3 regions of the Desulfoprunum sp. genome follow, and region 1 is predicted to be linked to each of the others. Evidence: riboswitches for the same ligand, from Rfam matches in the RefSeq annotation. Region 1 holds a riboswitch; each other region holds the start of a gene.
The links. A riboswitch is a leader RNA that binds a small molecule or an ion and turns the genes downstream of it on or off. The one in region 1 is predicted to bind cobalamin.

Region 1 (6,095 bases):
CGGAGGATATCGAGGGCCGGAAGGCGTACTGATCCGGCCCTGTATGGATAAATCCCAATAGCAAGGAGAATCATATGACAGCACTGTTGCTTGGCGGTTGGGTCGCCCTGATCTTCGTTTCCTATAGACTTGCGGTGTCGATGCTCGAAAAGGCCGACAAGATCTGAGCGAGACTGCCTGCTCGATCACACCCGGAAAACCGGCAGGACTGGGCATGTCCTGCCGGTTCTGTTTTTGGTGCCGGCCGGCGAATATGAAAAAAACCGGGCAACGGTTGCAACTTTTTCCCGCCGGCTATACACTCAGACAATATGTCAGGTCACGAACCGGCTGGTGCCGGATCCGCCTGCTGCCGGTGATTCCTTACGGGTCTACCGTTCGACCCCGCACCTGTGTCGCTGGATCAACCCCGGTGTCTTCAGCTGCCTATGCAGATTCTGGATAGACTGATCGGTCAACGGATTTTCTGGATTCTGTCCGGCGTTCTGCCCCTGGCCTTGTTTGCCGTCTGGATGTTCGTCATCTTCACCGATCAGCAGGAATCGGCGATCAACCAGCTGATCAACGAGTCGGCCGCCAGTGCCGCCCACAGCCTTGACCGCACCCTGCAGCAGCAGATCGGTCTGCTGGAGGGACTGGCAATCGCCCGGTCACTCGACGCCGGCGATTTCGACCTGTTCCGGATCAGCGCCCAGAGGTTGAAGGACAAGCATCCGGAGTGGCGCACCGTCATCCTGACCGACGCTCACCGCCAGCTCTTCAATCTGCGCATACCTCCCGGTCAGCCGCTCGATCCCGTCCGTGACCGGCGCTCGCTGGCAAGGGTGTGGGAGACCGGGCGCGCCGTGGTCGGTGATCTCTCGCACGGCTTTGTCCCGGTCCGAACCCCGGTCCTCCGTGCCGAGCGGATGCAGTATACGCTGGTCGTCCCGATCGATCCGCGGTTTTTTCTCTCGGCTCTGGAGGGCACCGGTGAGGCCAGAGGACGGAGGTATGTCATCGCCGGCAGTGACGGCATCGTCATTGCCGCCTCCCCCGGCGTTGCCGTCACCACCGGCCAACCGCTGCCGCCTGGATTGACCACTGCCAGTGACATCAGTCATACGGCGGTGGGCGGTATGCTCCATGCCCGACCGCTGGAGATCCCCACCAGCGGCTGGCGGGTCCATCTGATGGTCCCGGCGGCCTCGGTCAAGACCCCGTTCATCAGGGCCCGGCTGGTCGTGTTTGTCGGCGGGGTGATCGCCTCGGCCCTCACCGTGGGATTGATCCTGGCGCTCAGCGCAATCTGGGCCGGCCGCCAGGAAAAACGCCGGCTGCAGGCCCAGATCGACGAACGGATCAAGGTCCAGGATGTCCTCCACAGGAGCGAGATGGCCCTGAAGGAGGCGCAGCGTCTCGCCGAGGTCGGCAACTGGTCATGGGATCTGCAGACCGGCGACCACAGCTGGTCGGAGGAGGTCTATCATATCTACGGCCGGGATCCGGCCCTGCCGCCGGCCGCGTACCCGGAGGTCCGACGGTACTTCACCCCCGAGAGCTGGGCCCGGCTGAGTGCCGCGGTCGAGGCGGGTCTGGCCGAGGGCAAAGACTATGCCTGCGATGCCGAGGTCATCCGGCAGGACGGGACCCGGCGGTGGATCACCGCCCGGGGGGTCGCCGAACGCGCTGCCGACGGCCGGGTCCTGTGCCTCAAGGGCACGGTCCAGGACATCACCGGGCGGAAAAAGGCCGATGACGAGCAGCACCGCCTGCAGCAACAGCTGGTGCAGGCGCAGAAGATGGAATCGATCGGCCGGCTGGCCGGCGGAGTGGCGCACGATTTCAACAATATCCTGTCGGTGATCATCGGCCATGCGGAGATTGCGATGTCTGACCTGGAACCGGAGCACCGGCTGCAGGCCGACCTCAAGGTGATTTACGATGCCGCCCTGCGCTCGACCGGCATCATCCGGCAACTGCTGACCTTCTCCCGCAAACAGATCGTCCTGCCGGTGGTCCTCGAACTGAACGAGGTCATCGAGGGAATGTTGAAGATGCTGGGGCGGTTGATCGGCGAGGACATCGAGCTTGTCTGGGTGCCGGCCGGGGAGCGGCTGCTGATCAGGATCGATCCGGCCCAGATCGATCAGATCCTCGCCAACCTCTGCGTCAATGCCCGCGACGCCATCGTCGATACCGGCCGGATCGACATCGCGACGCACAAGGTCTCCCTGGATGCGGCGGATTGCGCGGCCAGGGTCGGGATCGCCCCGGGGGAGTACGCGGTGCTGACGGTACGTGACAACGGCTGCGGCATGGCCGGGGACGTGGTCGACAAGATTTTCGAACCGTTTTTCTCCACCAAGGGGGAGCGCGGCACCGGACTCGGACTGGCGACCGTCTACGGCATCGTCCAGCAGAACCATGGTTGCATCGACGTCGACAGCGCCCCGGGCGCCGGGACAACCTTCAGCATCTTCCTTCCCCTGGTCGGGGTCGAGGCGCTCCAGGAGACGGAGGCCGGGCCGGCAACCATCGGAACCGGCGGGGGCGAGACCGCCCTGCTGGTCGAGGACGATCCCGCTACCCTGAAGATCTGTACGGCGATGCTGCAGCGGTTGGGCTTCACGGTGCTGATGGCGGCGACCCCCCGGGAGGGGATCGAGATCGCCCGGCACCACGATGGCCGGATCGCCCTGCTGCTCACCGATGTGATCCTGCCGCAGATGAACGGCAGGCAGCTGACGCAGGAGATCCTTGCCATCCACCCCGATCTCAGGGTAATTTACATGTCCGGCTATACCGCCGACGTCATCGCCCATCACGGGGTCCTCGACGAGGGGGTCCATTTCCTGCAGAAACCCTTCACCAGGAAAGATCTGGCGGCCAGGATCAGCGAGGTGCTGGCCTGAGGCCGACCATGGAGACCGACCGGACATGATCGACAGTACCGCTCCCCCTTTCGTCTACACCTGCACCGAGTACCGCCAGGAAATGATCCTCCTCGCCCTGCGGCGGAAACTGACCCGGCCTGACCTGTCGGAGGAGGAACGGCGGCGGCTGGCCGAAGAGGTCTCCAGGCTCGAGCAGGAGCTCGGGATGTAGGCGGGTTTCCCCGATTAAGTCATTTCCTGCCTGACATCCTTGACGGGCCACATAAAGTGCGGTACATCTCAGACAGATATTTTTCAGGTTCCAGCAATGGATGAAGAGGGAACTCCGTGTGAACCGGAGACGGACCCGCCGCTGTAACTGGGGACGAACGCCGCACAGAGCCACTGGCCGAAAGGTCGGGAAGGCGCGGCAAGTAGGGTGAACCAGAAGTCAGAAGACCTGCCTGAAAGAAGACAAAACCGCCTCGTGGACCAGGGCGCTTCATGACTATCTGTGGAAAACAGGGACTCCCGGATCAAATTTTGGTCCGGGATTTTTTTTTTGTCGACGATCCCGGACCGCGGCGGAACGTGCTGGTGCCGGGCAGGCAGAGCAGAGGACCGCGGCGGGTGGTGCGCAAACGCCTGGCCTCCCTCCCTCCTTTCCTTCTTTCCTGACAGGCTCCTGCCGACTTCCGTCGCATGGCGATGGAGGAGATGCAGATGCAGCAAAAAGGTTACATAAAGAAGCCGATGGTGGCTGGGTTGGTGCTGGCCGCCGCAATGTGCCCGGGAATGCAGGCTGTGGCCCAAGGGGATGACGGCGCGGTGATGGAGGAGGTCGTCGTTTCCGCGTCGCGCGTGGAGGAGAAGAAGCGCGAGGTCACGGGCAATATCACCGTCATCTCCCGCGAGGAGATTACCCAGGCCCCTGGCCGTACGGTCGGTGATATCCTGGTCGAGAAAGGGGTCGGTCATATCCAGAAATATCCCGGTAGCCTGACCGCTATCGGTATCCGCGGTTTCCGCACCGATACTCATGGCAACGACCTGCAGGGGCATGTCCTGGTCCTGCTCGACGGCCGGCGGGCCGGAACCGGCAACGTCGCCAAACTGCCGACCGAAAATGTCGAGCGGATCGAGATCATCCGCGGCCCCGGCGCGGTGCAGTACGGCTCGGGGGGGATGGGCGGCGTCGTCAACATCATCACCCGCCGGGGAACCGGCAGTTCCCTGGCCGTCGAGGCCGGCGGCGGCAACGCCGGGCGCGGCCAGGCCGTGGTCGAAGGGACGGCAAAGCGGGGTGCAGTCGACTTCTCCGGATCGGTAGTCCGCCGGATTGCCGGGGATTACGAAACCGGCAGTGGCCGGCGCTACCGGAACACCGGATTTGAAAGTGAGACCGGTCTCAGCACCAACCTCGGCTACGAGGTTCAAGACGGGCATCGGTTGGGTCTTGTCGTCACCGCCTTCGACGCTGATGAGGCCGGCAGTCCGGGATATTTCGCCGCCAATGATTTCGACGACTTCACCGATAAGTCCAACATCTCGGTCGATGGCGTCTATGAAGGGCGGAGCCGGTCAGGCCATGTGCAGTGGCTGCTTCGCAGTTTTGCCGGTCGCGACGAGAATAGCTGGTATGATCCGCCGGCATCCGATCCCGACGGCTGGGATAGCGGCACACCCTCCGGCAATACCACTGATCAGCTTGGGGGCCAGGCACAGATCAGCGTCTTCCTCGGCGATGCCGATGTCACCGCCGGTTTCGACTGGGTGGATTATCAGGTGGAGAACACCTGGTCGCCGCAGGAAACTGGCTACGTCAACCCGGCCCTGTTCGCCCTTGGCAAGTATACCCTGTTTTCGGATCAATTGATCCTCACCGGCGGCATTCGTCACGACTGGTACCGCGTGGAGGTCGATGACGGACAGGGCGACGAGGCCTCCGACAGTCATCTCACCCCGCAGGTCGGCGTCGCCTGGCCGGTCTCCGAAACGCTGAAATTGCGGACCCAGTATGCCCGGGCCTTCGTCATGCCATCCGCCAACCAGCTGGCCATCGACATGCATTCCTTCGGCCACCGGACGGTCGGCAATCCCGATCTCAAGCCGGAGGAGAGCGGCACCTGGGAGGCAGGGATAGACTATGAACGCGGCGGTCTGACTGCTTCCTTGACTGGATTTTCTTCACGTTTCGAGGACAAGATCGTCACGACCATGCTGGCCGACGGCTCATCCAGTTGGAAGAATCTCGGCGAGGCCAGCATTGAAGGTGTCGAATTGTCCGCTGGGTATGACATCGGCGAGCTGTTCGACTGGAGCTGGGAGGTCAGGCCATCCGTCGATCTGACCTGGCTGACCGAACTGCGGGATGAATCGAGCGGCGGGGATCTGCTCTATGTCAGCGGCACGACCATCGCCGCCGGTCTCGAGGTTGCATCGGCGGCGGGCACATCCTTTCATGTTGCGGTCACCTACTGCGGGCCGCAGGATATCGAGAACTGGCAGTCGGGCATGTATCCGGCCCCGATCGTCGAGCTCGACGGCTTCACAGTCACCAATATCAGCCTCAGGTATCCGCTGATATCGCTGCAGTTCGGCGACCTGCTGCTGCGGGGAACTGTCGCCAACGTTTTCGACGAGGACTATGCCTACGTCAACGGTTATCCGATGCCCGGGCAAACCTTCTATCTGGGGTTGCAATGGCGCTACTGAATCGATGTCCCTGGAGGCAAACGGCGGTTTCGGTCCTGCTGCTTTTCTTCCTGCTTCCTGCCGCTTCATCCCTGGCCGGGGAGATTCCACAGCGTATCGTTGCACTGGGGCCGAAGCATACCAAGATCGTCTACCTGCTTGGCGCCGGGGATCGCCTGGTCGCCAACACCGAGTTCTGCCGCTGGCCGCCGGAAGCGCGACGGAAGGAGAAGATCGGCACGGTGCTGGAAATCGATGTCGAACATATCTTCAGTCTCCGTCCCGACCTGGTACTGGCGACCGGCCTGACCCAGTCTCAGCAGATCGCGGGGCTGCGTCGACTCGGCATCCGGGTCGAGCAGTTCCGCGAGCCGCGTTCGTTTGCCGAGATCAGGGAACAGTTTGCGGCCATCGGTGAAATGCTGGGCAGCCAGAGGCGGGCGGCAGACATCCTTGATCTGGTTGATGCCCGTTTGCAGGCCGTCGGCACCGCCGTCGCCGGTCGTACCAGACCGAAGGTGCTGCTGCAGATCGGTGCCCAGCCGC
Region 2 (6,095 bases), on a different contig from region 1:
GCTACGGCGGCGAGGAGTTCGTTCTGCTGATGCCGCATACCGAAAACATCAACGCCTTCATCCTCGCCGACCGGATCCGACAAGAAGTGGAGAAGGAAGTGTTCACGGCCAATGGCCTCACCTACAGACTGACCATCAGCGGCGGTCTGGCCTCATTCCCCCTCAATGCCACCGAACCGGCCGAACTCCTGCAGATGGCCGACAGCGCCACCTATATGGCCAAAGGATCGGGAAAAAACACCATCTGCCTGTTCAAGAAGGACAAGCGGCGGTACCTCCGGGTCAAGTTGACCCAGCCCGTTCTCATCAAGGAACTGGGATTCAACAATTCCAAGACCTACGAGGGAACGAGCAAGGATATCTGCATCGGCGGCATCCTGTTCGAGAACGACACCCCGCTGCCGATCGGCGCCCATGTCCAGGTGAGCATCACCGTCAAGGATAACGCCCCTCTCCTCCTCATCGGCACGATCGTCAGGATCGAGTCGTTCGGTGAGAAAAGTTACGATATCGGCATGACGTTCTCATTCAAGGAAATGGAGAAGATCGCCAACTTCGAGATCGCCCAGTTCCTCAAAGAGGGCTCCTGAGCCCATACCTGCCTTGCGGGTAGCAGCGGCAATGGCCGCCGGCAGGATTTTTCTGTTTTTCCCGTTCGCAGCCGATTTTTCCTGTTTTTTCCCATTGGCAGCTGATAGCATACTATTGCAGGACAGGCTCGCAGTGCATCGTTTTTCCAACTTCGACAAGGAGGGACAACCATGGCAACAAGCGTCTACAAGATTATCGAACTCGTTGGAACCAGTGACAAATCATGGGATGATGCAGCCCGCAACGCCGTTGAGACCGCCGCCAAGTCGCTGGAGGATCTGCGCATCGCCGAGGTCGGCAAACTCGACATGCAGATCGACAACGGCAAGGTCGTCTCCTATCGAGCCAGGGTCATGGTCTCCTTCAAGTACAAGAAGGACTGAGCGCCGCCCTCTATCCAACCACGGAAAAACGAAGGCCAGTCCGTTTTTGGACTGGCCTTCTCTCGTTCAGATGGTACTCTACGACAATATTCTGGAAGAGAAGTCTGCGGCATTGTTCCTGAAAGAGGATTGAAGGGTATGAAAACCGTACAGGTTCGGATCGAAGGCCGGGTCCAGGGAGTCTACTTCCGCGATTATACCCGGCGCGAGGCCCTGCAACAGGGGGTCGACGGCTGGGTCCGCAACCTGCCCGACGGCAGTGTCGAGGCGGTCATCAGCGGCTCCGACAAGGCGGTCGAGGCAATGCTCGACTGGTTCCAGATCGGTTCCCCCCATGCGGTGGTCCGGGCGGTGAAGGTCAAGGACATTGTCCCGCCCCGGGAATATCCCGGCTTCGATATCCGTTTCTGAGCCCCGATGCTGCTGCAGATCGACAATCTCTCGACCTGGATCGATATCGAGACGGAAGAGGGAATCAGCCGCCGCCGGATCCTGAGCGACGTCTCGCTTTCCCTTGACCGCGGGATGACCTGCGCCCTGGTCGGCGAATCGGGCTCCGGCAAGTCGGTCACCGCCCTGTCGATCCTCCGCCTGCTGGAGGACAGCTGCCGGACCGAAACCAGGGGCCGCGTCCTGTTCGAGGACCGCGACCTGCTCACCCTCGGCCGCGACGAGATCAGGGCCGTGCGCGGCAATCGCATCGCGATGATCTTCCAGGAACCGATGACCTCGCTCAACCCGGTCTACACCGTCGGCAGCCAGCTCCTCGAACCGCTGCTGCTGCATCGGCGGATGAATAGGAAGGAGGCCGAACAGGAGGCGGTGCGGCTGCTGCAGCGCACCGGCATCGACGATCCCGAGGCCCGGATGCGGGTCTATCCCCATCAGCTGTCCGGTGGTCAGCGGCAGCGGGTGATGATCGCCATGGCCCTGGCCTGCCGGCCGGCCCTGCTGATCGCCGACGAACCGACCACCGCCCTCGACGTCACCATCCAGTCCCAGATCCTCGACCTGATCGGCGACATCCAGCAGGAATTCGGCATGGGGCTGCTGCTCATCACCCATGACCTGGCGATGGTGCGCCGGATCGCCGACACCATCTCCATCATGAAGGACGGCCGGATCGTCGAAGACGGCCCGACCGAACGGGTCTTCAACCAGCCGGGTGACAGCTACACCCGCCACCTGATGTCCTCCATCCCCCAGCCGATCCCGGAAACCAAGGAGGAAGGGCCGGTTTTGCTCCAGCTCGAGGGGCTGAACTGCCAGTTCCGGCTGCCGGCCGGCTGGCAGGGATTGCTGCGGCGCCGGACCAAGGTCATCCAGGCGGTTGACGACGTCAGTCTCGAGGTGCGGCAGGGGACGACCTGCGGCATCGTCGGCGAGTCCGGCTCCGGCAAGACCACGCTGGCGATGGCGGTGCTCAAGCTGGTGGCCAGCCGTGGTGTCATCCGCTTCGCCGGCGTCGACCTGCAGCCGCTGTCGACCGGGAGGATGCGGCCGCTGCGCCGCGACATCCAGGTCGTCTTCCAGGACCCCTATTCATCGCTCTCGCCCCGCCTGACCGTGCAGGAAATCATCGAGGAGGGGTTGAAGGTCCACCGCCTCGGCGGCACCCGGGAAGAACGATTCCAGTTGGTCGCCTCGGCCCTGGCCGACGTCGAACTGGAACCGGAGATGGCCCACCGCTACCCCCACGAGTTCTCCGGCGGGCAGCGCCAGCGCATCGCCATCGCCCGGGCCATCGTCCTCCGGCCGCAGCTGCTGATCCTCGACGAACCGACCTCGGCCCTCGACATGACCATCCAGGCCCAGATCATCACCCTGCTCCGCGATCTCCAGCGCAAGTACAAGATGACCTACCTCTTCATCTCCCATGACCTGCGGGTGGTGCGGGCCCTGGCCGACCACGTGGTGGTGATGCAGCACGGCCGGATCGTCGAGGCCGGACCGGCCCGGCAGGTCTTCACCTCGCCGAGCCAGCCCTACACCCGGACCCTGTTCAGGGCTGCACTGCTGCCGTAGCCGGACAGGCGGCAGCCTTGGGCCGCACCTTGTCGCCGGCGATATCGTCCTTGAACAGGGCGTGGCCCCGCTCCATCGCGCAGAAATCACCGCACATCGTACAGGTGACCTCGTTTTCCGGCATCCGGCTGCGCCGGATCTGCAGGGCCTTCTCGGGGAACATCAACAGGCTGAAATGTTCCTTCCAATCGCTGTCGCGGCGGGCCAGGGCCACCCGCTTCTCGTGGTCGCGCCGGTCCGGGTACTTGGCGATATCGCCGATCCGGGCGGCGAGCCGGGTCGCCCGCACCCCCTCCCGGACATCGTCGACGTTGGGCAGGGCCAGGTGCTCGGCCGGTGTGATGTAGCAGATCAGATCGGCGCCGTGCCGGGCCGAGTTGGCCGCCCCGATCGCCGCGGTGATGTGGTCGTAGCCGGCGCCGGAATCGGCCGGCAGCGGGCCGAGGACATAGTAGGGGGCGCCGCCGCTCATCCGCTTTTCGAGCATGATGTTGCCCTCGATCTCGTCGAGCGGCACATGGCCCGGCCCCTCGACCATCATCTGGCAGCCCATGTCGCGGCCAAGCTCGGCCAGTTCGCAGTTGATGATCATCTCGGCCATCTGGGCCCGGTCGTGGCTGTCGTGGATCGCCCCGGCGCGGATGCCGTTGCCGAGCGACAGCACCGCGTCATACTTCTTCATCAAGGCGCAGACCCGGTCGAACTGCTCGTAGAGCGGGTTCTCGCGGTTGTTGTACTCCATCCACGACACCATGAAGGTCCCGCCCTTGGAGACCAGGCCGCCGTAGCGGAAGCCCTGCTTGCGCAGCCGCTCGATCGAGAAGCGGTTGATGCCGCAGTGGATGGCCATGAACGAGATGCCGTCGCTCAACTGGCGCTCGATGATCTCGAACAGGTATTCGGCATCGAGCAGGTTTGGGTTGCGCTGGCGCCGCGCCGTCTCGGCAAAGGCCTGGTAGAGCGGCACGGTGCCGACCGGCAGGCTGCAGCCGGCGAGGACCTCGCGCCGGACCCGGTCGAGATCGCCGCCGGTGGACAACTCCATCAGCGTGTCCGCCCCCTCCTCTTCCGCCGCCTTGGCCTTGGCCAGTTCCAGGCCGATATCGCTGATGTCGGACGAGGTGCCGATCGAGGCGTTGACCTTGGTGCGCAGGCCGCGGCCGATGCCCACCGCCTTCTGCCGGCGGTTGGGGTTGGAGGGGATGACGATGTGACCGTCGGCCACCGTCTGCCGGATGACCTCGGGTGGAAAATTCTCGGCTGCCGCCACCTGCTGCATCGCTTCGGTGACCACCCCCTGCCGTGCCAATTCGATCTGGGTCTGCATACTGTCTCCTTCTGAAAATTGCTGCGGTCCGGCGGGCAAAAAAAAGTCCGTGCGGCATCACCTCGATGCGGCACGGACTTTTTACGGACGGAAAAGTCGTTATCTTTCTGGCAGGTCTTCTGACTCGCGGCTCATCCTCAGACCGCGCCTTCCCGGGCATTTCCCGAATTCGGGAGGTATCCCCAGTGGCACCTTGCGGCCCTCGTCCCCGCTCACAGCGCTGGCCCAACGTTACGGATTCGCACCGTATTCCCTTTTCACCGCTGCCTTCCCGGAAGGAGGGCAGGCGACACCAGAAGAGATCAGTAAGCGATGACTCTACTCAAAAGAGCCGGTTCTGTAAAGCAGGAGCAGAACCCCCGGGGCGAGATTCATCCATGACCCGGCTCCGTCCCGTTGGATTTTCAACTCTCGAGGTCTTTCTTTATCTGTTCATACTCTTCTTTGCTGATTTCGCCTCCGGCGTAGCGTTTCTTGAGTATATCGATCGCCGATTCCACCTCTCGACCATGCGGATAACGCTTGTCGGCATCTCCCCCCCAGGGCGGTCTGGAGCCTGCCCGTCCGAATATGAGATAGAGTACGATCAATACGACGATCACCATGATGACAGGCATCATCATCGGCAATCCCCACCACCCGCCATGCCAGTAATATTCCGGTCGCATCTGTTGGTCCTCCTGTCGTGAGCAGTTTTGCCAGCCGTTCGAATCAGTCTACCGCAAAAAAACGGTAAACACCAATTGCCGCCGGACCAAAGGCCACACGATGCCGCGGAATGATCCGGCGTTGATATACTTTACCGGAGGTCATGCTTATGTTCTGTATACATACCCTCCCGGCGAACAATGACTCGAGGACGGGAGGGAAAAAATCCGTTGATCGGCGGAGGTTGATCATGGCGGACGCCGCTGCTCCCAGACATCTCAGGCTCGGACGGCTCACCCTGTTGTGCGCTCTTCTCGCGTTGCTGGCGCCGGGCGCCCCGCTCCAGCCAGGGTCCGCCGCCGGTCAAACCCCGCCGCCTGTCGTAGTCCTTGAAATCAAGGGGGTCATCGGTCCCGCCGTCAGCGACTACATCCGGAAGGGCCTGAAGACCGCGGCCAGGGAGCAGGCCCCGGCGGTCGTGCTGCAGATCGATACCCCGGGGGGCCTGGATCATGCGATGCGGGACATCATCCAGGCCATGCTCCGATCCCCCGTCCCGGTCCTGACCTACGTCGCCCCGGCCGGGGCCCGGGCGGCCAGCGCCGGCACCTACATGCTCTATGCCAGCCATATCGCCGCCATGGCACCGACCAGCAACCTCGGGGCGGCCACCCCGATCCAGATCGGCGGCCTCCCGACCTCGCCGGAATCCCCGCAAAAATCGGAAGAAAAATCACAGGAAGAGAAGAAGGAGCCGAGCGGCAGCGCCCTGGAGCGCAAGATGGTCAATGACGCCGCCGCCTATATCCGGTCCCTGGCCGAGCGCCACGGCCGCAACGGCGACTGGGCCGAAAAGGCGGTGCGCGAGGCGGTGAGCCTGACCGCCAGCGAGGCCCTGGCGCTCAAGGTCATCGATATCGTCGCCGCCGACGTGGACGACCTGCTCCGGCAGGCCGACGGCAGGAAGGTGGTCATGGATTCCGGCACCGTGCAGGTGAAAACCGCCGGCCGGGCAACGGTCCACATCCTGCCGACCTGGCAGAACAGGCTACTGGCGGTGATCAGCGACCCCAACGTCACCTACCTCCTGCTGCTGCTGGGGATGTACGGCCTCATCTATG
Region 3 (6,095 bases), on a different contig from region 1:
TGCCGCCGGATCTATCATGAGACCGGCCTCACCGCCTCGGCCGGTGTTTCCTGCAACAAATTTCTCGCCAAAGTGGCAAGCGGGTACGAGAAACCGCGGGGGCTGACGGTCGTTCTGCCGGATCAGGCCCAGGACTTTCTTGACGCCCTGCCGATCGGCACGTTCTACGGGGTCGGCCAGGTCACCGAGAGCCGGATGCGGCAGCTCGGCATCCATAGCGGTCATGATCTGCGACTGCTGAGCCGGGAGGAGCTGATCCGACATTTCGGCAAGGCGGGGGCGTTTTTCTACGATATCGTCCGTTGCCGCGATTTTCGCCCGGTTGTGCCGTCACGGCTCCGCAAGTCGATCGGCAGCGAGGTCACCCTCGATCGCGACACCGCCGATCTGACGGAAATATTCGCCATCCTGCACACCCTGGCAGCAGGCCTTGAAACCGCCCTGGCCCGACACCGGCAAGGCGGGGCGACCATCACCCTGAAGGTCCGCTACCATGATTTTGTAACCGTTACCCGTTCGCTGACCCTGCCCGCCCCGATTTATGACCGGCACGATATCTTCGATCATATCCCGCGCCTGCTCCATGGCACCGAGGCCGGCAGGCGGAAGATCCGGCTTCTCGGCATCTCCCTGTCAAAGCTGACGCCAAAGGACAAAAGACCTCCACGCCAGCTGCCGCTTCCCTTTCTCCGGCAACCGCCCGTTTCGGCGACCGGAACGGGATCGGCAACCGTCGGTCTTGCATCCGCCGGCAGATGACTTACTGTCTGACGGCAAACCACTCCATTCACCCTGTACCCGCTTGCGATCACAACCATGAGAGACCTCATCCATTCCATTCTCGGCATCTTCCGTTTCACTGGACGTCTGCTGACGTTTGTCCGCAATACCACGTTCAACCTTCTCTTCCTCCTGATTCTCCTTATCGCCTGCATTGCCATATTCACCGGCGGCGACCGCCGACTCGAGGACAACAGCATCCTCGTGCTCTCCCTGACCGGGGATATCGTCGAGGAAAAACAGCCTATTTCGTCCATCAGCAAGCTGTTTCAGGAAATGCGGGGAGAACCGGCGAAAGACGAGGAAATCCTGCTCCAGGATATCCTCCACATCATCGACCGGGCGACGGAAGACCACCGGATCGCGGCAATCCTGCTTGACCAGAAGGATCTGGGCGACGCCGGCATCGATCAGCTCCAGGTCATCGGTGCGGCCCTGAAGCGCTTTCGGGCCACCGGCCGGCAGGTCATCGCCGCCGAGGACCTCTACACCCAGAAACAGTACTACCTTGCCGCCTTTGCCGACCTGGTCGCCGTCAACCCGATGGGTGGCGTCGACCTCCACGGTTTCGGCGCCTATCCCCTCTATTTCCGCGAGGCCCTCGACAAACTGAAGATCAATTACCATGTCTTCCGGGTCGGGACCTACAAGTCGGCCATCGAACCGATCACCCGCGACTCGATGTCCCCCGAGGCCCGCCGGCAGAACGCCGTCTGGCTCTCATCGCTGTGGGACAGCTACGTCGCTGATGTCACGGAACAACGGAAGATTCCGCGGACCAGCATCGACAACTACACCAACTCAATCGACACCCTTCTTGCCGCCACCGGTGGCGATACGGCGCAGCTGGCGCTGAAAACCGGGCTGGTCGACCGGGTCTGGACGCGGCCGCAGGTCCAGTCCCACCTCGCCTCGATCGCCGGCACCAGTTCCGAACGCGATTACACCTCGATCGCATCCGCCGACTATCTCGGCCTGATCGGCCCGGCGGCCCAAGGCGGCAGCACGGCAGTCAACAAGGTGGGAATCCTGATCGCCCAGGGCAACATCCTGCCCGGCAAGCAGCCGTCCGGGGTCATCGGCAGCGATACGCTGGCCGATCTGATCAAGGTGGCCAGGGAGGACGCAACGGTCAAGGCGGTAGTGCTCCGGATCAACTCCGGTGGCGGATCGGCCTTCGCCTCGGAGATCATCCGCCAGGAATTGCTCGAATTAAAGAAAAGCGGCAAGCCCCTGGTCGTCTCGATGGGCACGATGGCCGCCTCGGGCGGGTACTGGATCGCCGCCGATGCCGATCAGATATGGGCGGCCCCGACCACCCTCACCGGTTCGATCGGCATCTTCGGTGCCATTCCGACCTTTGAGAACACCCTGGCCGACCTCGGCGTCCACAGCGACGGCATCGGCACCACCCCGCTGGCCTCCGGCCTCAATCTCGCCCGGCCGCTCAGCCCGCAGTTGAAACAGACGATCCAGTTGTCGGTCGATCACGGCTACCGGCAATTTCTCGCCATCGTCGAACAGGGCCGAAAGATCGACAGAGCCCGGCTGGAGAGCGTCGCCGAAGGCCGGGTCTTCGACGGCCGGACGGCCCAAAAAATCGGTCTTGTCGACGAACTTGGCGGTCTCGACGAGGCGATCGCCGCCGCCGCCGGACTGGCCGACATCACCGATGATTTCGAGCCGTACTCCATCCGCAGATCGCCGTCCCTCGGCGAATGGATACTGGAGAAGCTGGCCGCCGAACAACAGGCCTGGGCCAACCTGTCCCCCTTCCTCCCCGAGGTGGTCAGCGGTCTCCATCGCCGGTTCAGTGCGACCATCGGCCGACTCCCGCTATTCGCCGACCCCAACAGCCTCTATGCATACTGCTTTCTCACCGGCAGCCTGTGATACTCATCCACCCTGCACCCCGACCAACGCCCGGCCCCCAATATGACCGTCTCCGCTGACACCCTTCTGACTCTCTGGGACCGGCTGCTGTGGCCGTTGCTCCGGCTGATCGCCTCGATCTCGATCGGCTTGATGATCGCCAACTTCATCGAATCGCTGAACTGGACCCGCCGGATCGCCTTCCTCGCCCGGCCGCTGATCAGATTCGGCCATCTCTCCGACATCACCGGCGCCTCGTTCTCAATGGCCGTTTTCTCCGGCGTCTCCGCCAACACCCTGCTGGCCGAGGCCTACGATCAGGAAAAGATCCGCAAGGCGGAACTGGTGCTGGCCAATCTCTTCAACAGCCTTCCCACCTACTTCGTCCACCTGCCGACCATGTTCTTCATCACCGTGCCGCTGATCAAGGGCGCCGCCCTGATCTACGTCGGCCTGACCCTGGCGGCCGCCCTGCTCAGGACGTTCTCGATCGTCATCGTCAGCCGGTTCCTGCTGCCGAAGCCGGTCAGCCATGACGGGCTGCCGCCCGCTGGCGGCAGGGCTGCCGTCGACTGGCGGGAGGCGATGCGCAAGAGCTGGCTGCGATTCAAAAAGCGCATCCGCAAGATCCTCCTGGTGACGGTGCCGATCTACATCATCGTCTACGTCATGAACCGCATCGGCTTTTTCACCGAGCTCGAGCAGGCCACCGCCGCCTATCTCTCCTTCATCCCCGGACTGACACCCCACGCCATGGGCATCATCACCCTGCAGATGGCCTCCGAACTGACTGCCGGTGTCGCCGCCGCCGGGGCCCTGCTGCAGGAAGGAAAAATGGAATACCGCGAGATCATCCTGGCCCTGCTGGTCGGCAACATCCTGTCGTCGCCGCTCAGGGCAGTGCGGCACCAGTTTCCCTATTACGCCGGGATCTTCAAGCCCAAGGTCGCCACCGAACTGATCGTCTGCAGCCAGGCCTTCCGGGTGTTCAGTCTGATCCTGGTGGCGGCGGCCTACTCCATCTACGCCTTCTGAGTGGAAAACGGCTGATGGTCAATGATTCAGGTCGTCAGTCATCTTCATCCACCGCATCGGGGAGATGGACGCTCGACGGGACGAGATCGGCGGCCGTCGCCGGTTTGTGGAACGTTTCCTGCTTGACAACAGCAGGAGGGGAAGGTATCGAATAGGGAGAAAACGATTCGGGTACCTGCAGCTTCAGTCGGCAGATGCAGGTGAAAGAGGGAACTTCGTGTAATTCGAAGACGGGCCCGCCGCTGTGACCGGGGACTGCCCCTGAACGATCGCCACTGTCAGCTCATGATGGGAAGGCTCGGGGAAGGAGAGATCCGGAAGTCAGAAGACCTGCCTGAATTGTAGGGTCATGCCTCGTGGACAGATGGCATGGCAATGATACGGATAACCAGGGAATCCCGGATCAATGCATCAATTGGTCCGGGATTTTGTTTTTTCCGGACCGTCAGCGATGAGGTTGATTATGCACAGTTTCATCCACTCCGTCGGCGCCCTCTTCCTGCTGTTCCTCCTCTGCCAGCCGGCCCAGGCCGGCGATATCCCCGAAACCGGCGGCCAGGCCGTCGTTCTTGCCGCTTTCGGCACCACCGTTCCCAAGGCCCTGCCCGGGATCCTCAACATCCGTGACCGGCTCCAGCGCCAATACCCGCAGACGCCGGTGAAGATCGCCTTCACCTCCAACATTGTCCGGAGGGTGTGGCAGAAGCGGCGCGGCGATACCGCCTTCATCAAGGAGCATCCGGGGGTACCTGCGGATATCTTTACTGTCCAGGGACCGCTGGCCACCATCGCCAACCTGCAGGATGCCGGCTACCGGACGATCATCGTCCAGCCCGGCCATATCAGCGCCGGCGAGGAGTATCTCGATCTCGCCGCCTCTATCGACGCCCTGGGCGGGATCAGGACGATCAAGGCCAGATTCAACCCCTTCGAGCAGTTGGTGCTCAGCCGTCCGGCCATGGGAACGGCGGGAGAACAACATCCCTATGCCGACGATCTTACACTGATCGCACAGGCGCTCGCCGGCGACGCCGCCCTCGCCGAAAAACACGGTTCAACCCTCCTCTACATGGCCCATGGCAACACCTACATGCCTTCCGGCAGCGCCTATCTCGAATTCGCCGCGATCATGAACCGCCTCTATCCGCGGGTCAAGATCTACATCGCACTGGTCGAGGGCTACCCCTCGCTCGACGACACCCTGCCGCTGCTCGAACAGGCCGGGGTCGGGAAGGTGCTGCTCAAACCGTTCATGACCGTCGCCGGCGACCATACCCTCAACGACATGGCCGGGGATGAGCCGGAATCATGGAAATCGATCCTCGCCGCCAAGGGGTACGAGGTCATGACCGTCCCACGGGGACTGGGCGAGAACGATGCCTTCGCCGACGTCTACCTCCACCATCTGCAGCAGACCGCCAGCGACAACGGTATCGTGCTGCACTGACATGACCCGGCAACTCACCATCCTGTCCCTGCTCCTGCTGCTGCTCGCCGGTCTCGTCACCGTCGCCACCGGCCTCGGATACCTTCATATCCCGGTCGGCCAGGTGCTCGAGATCGGCTGGGCCCACCTGACCGGCACTCCTCCGGCGGCGGACATCGACAGCCGGTTCCCGGTGATCGTCACCGACATCCGCCTGCCGCGGATCATCGCCGCCACCCTGGTCGGCGGCGGCCTGGCCGTGGCCGGCGGCGTCTTCCAGGCCCTGCTCCTCAACCCGCTGGCCGACCCCTACACCCTCGGGGTCTCCTCCGGTGCCGCCTTCGGCGCCTCCCTGGCCATCATCCTGTCGCTGTTCGGCATCGCCCTGCCGCTGAGTTGGACCGTGCCCTTCTTCGCCTTCGCCGGGGCGCTGGCCACGCTGGTCGTCGTCTTCAGCCTGGCGTCGGCCGATTCCCGGTTTTCCTCGAATACCCTGATCCTGGCCGGGGTCATCGTCGCCGCCATCCTCTCCGCCGGCATCGGCTTCATCAAGTACATGGCCGACGAGGAGGTCAGCATCATCATCTTCTGGCTGATGGGCAGCCTGGTCGGCAAGACCTGGCAGGAGGTGCTGCTGGTGCTGACCATCACCCTGCCCTGCCTCCTCGTTATTTTTTATTTTGCCCGTGATCTCAACATCATGGCGCTGGGGGAGAAGACCGCCGACTCCCTCGGGGTCGAGAGCATCAAGGTCAGAAAGCTGCTGCTGACCGTCGCCACCCTGATGACCGCCGGCTGTGTTGCCATCTCCGGGATCATCGGCTTCATCGGCCTGATCGTGCCGCATCTGCTGCGCCTCCTGGTCGGCGCCGACAACCGCCTGCTGCTGCCCGCCTGTTTCCTTGCCGGCGCCATCCTGCTCCTCGCCGCCGACACCGTCACCCGGGCCCTGCTGCCGCACGAGATCCCGATCGGGGTCCTC

Region 2: linked by a shared signal. The riboswitch ahead of thiC (phosphomethylpyrimidine synthase ThiC) and the one ahead of ACWGKN_RS01995 (TonB-dependent receptor plug domain-containing protein) in region 1 are both predicted to bind cobalamin.
Region 3: linked by a shared signal. The riboswitch ahead of ACWGKN_RS05660 (sirohydrochlorin cobaltochelatase) and the one ahead of ACWGKN_RS01995 (TonB-dependent receptor plug domain-containing protein) in region 1 are both predicted to bind cobalamin.

The regions. Positions count from the first base shown of each region.
Region 1 is NZ_JBSHXH010000002.1:53,327-59,421, forward strand. Features, by position in the region: gene cydB (cytochrome d ubiquinol oxidase subunit II) at 1-32, shown strand, start outside; gene ACWGKN_RS01985 (ATP-binding protein) at 429-2,894, shown strand; gene ACWGKN_RS01990 (hypothetical protein) at 2,920-3,087, shown strand; cobalamin riboswitch at 3,156-3,337, shown strand; gene ACWGKN_RS01995 (TonB-dependent receptor plug domain-containing protein) at 3,579-5,570, shown strand; gene ACWGKN_RS02000 (ABC transporter substrate-binding protein) at 5,558-6,095, shown strand, end outside.
Region 2 is NZ_JBSHXH010000004.1:910,942-917,036, forward strand. Features, by position in the region: gene ACWGKN_RS08155 (diguanylate cyclase) at 1-590, shown strand, start outside; gene ACWGKN_RS08160 (dodecin family protein) at 762-974, shown strand; gene ACWGKN_RS08165 (acylphosphatase) at 1,113-1,385, shown strand; gene ACWGKN_RS08170 (ABC transporter ATP-binding protein) at 1,392-2,999, shown strand; gene thiC (phosphomethylpyrimidine synthase ThiC) at 2,977-4,326, opposite strand; cobalamin riboswitch at 4,418-4,638, opposite strand; gene ACWGKN_RS08180 (SHOCT domain-containing protein) at 4,731-4,994, opposite strand; gene ACWGKN_RS08185 (NfeD family protein) at 5,225-6,095, shown strand, end outside.
Region 3 is NZ_JBSHXH010000004.1:354,900-360,994, reverse strand. Features, by position in the region: gene dinB (DNA polymerase IV) at 1-759, shown strand, start outside; gene sppA (signal peptide peptidase SppA) at 817-2,673, shown strand; gene ACWGKN_RS05665 (membrane protein) at 2,716-3,687, shown strand; cobalamin riboswitch at 3,840-4,039, shown strand; gene ACWGKN_RS05660 (sirohydrochlorin cobaltochelatase) at 4,151-5,134, shown strand; gene ACWGKN_RS05655 (FecCD family ABC transporter permease) at 5,136-6,095, shown strand, end outside.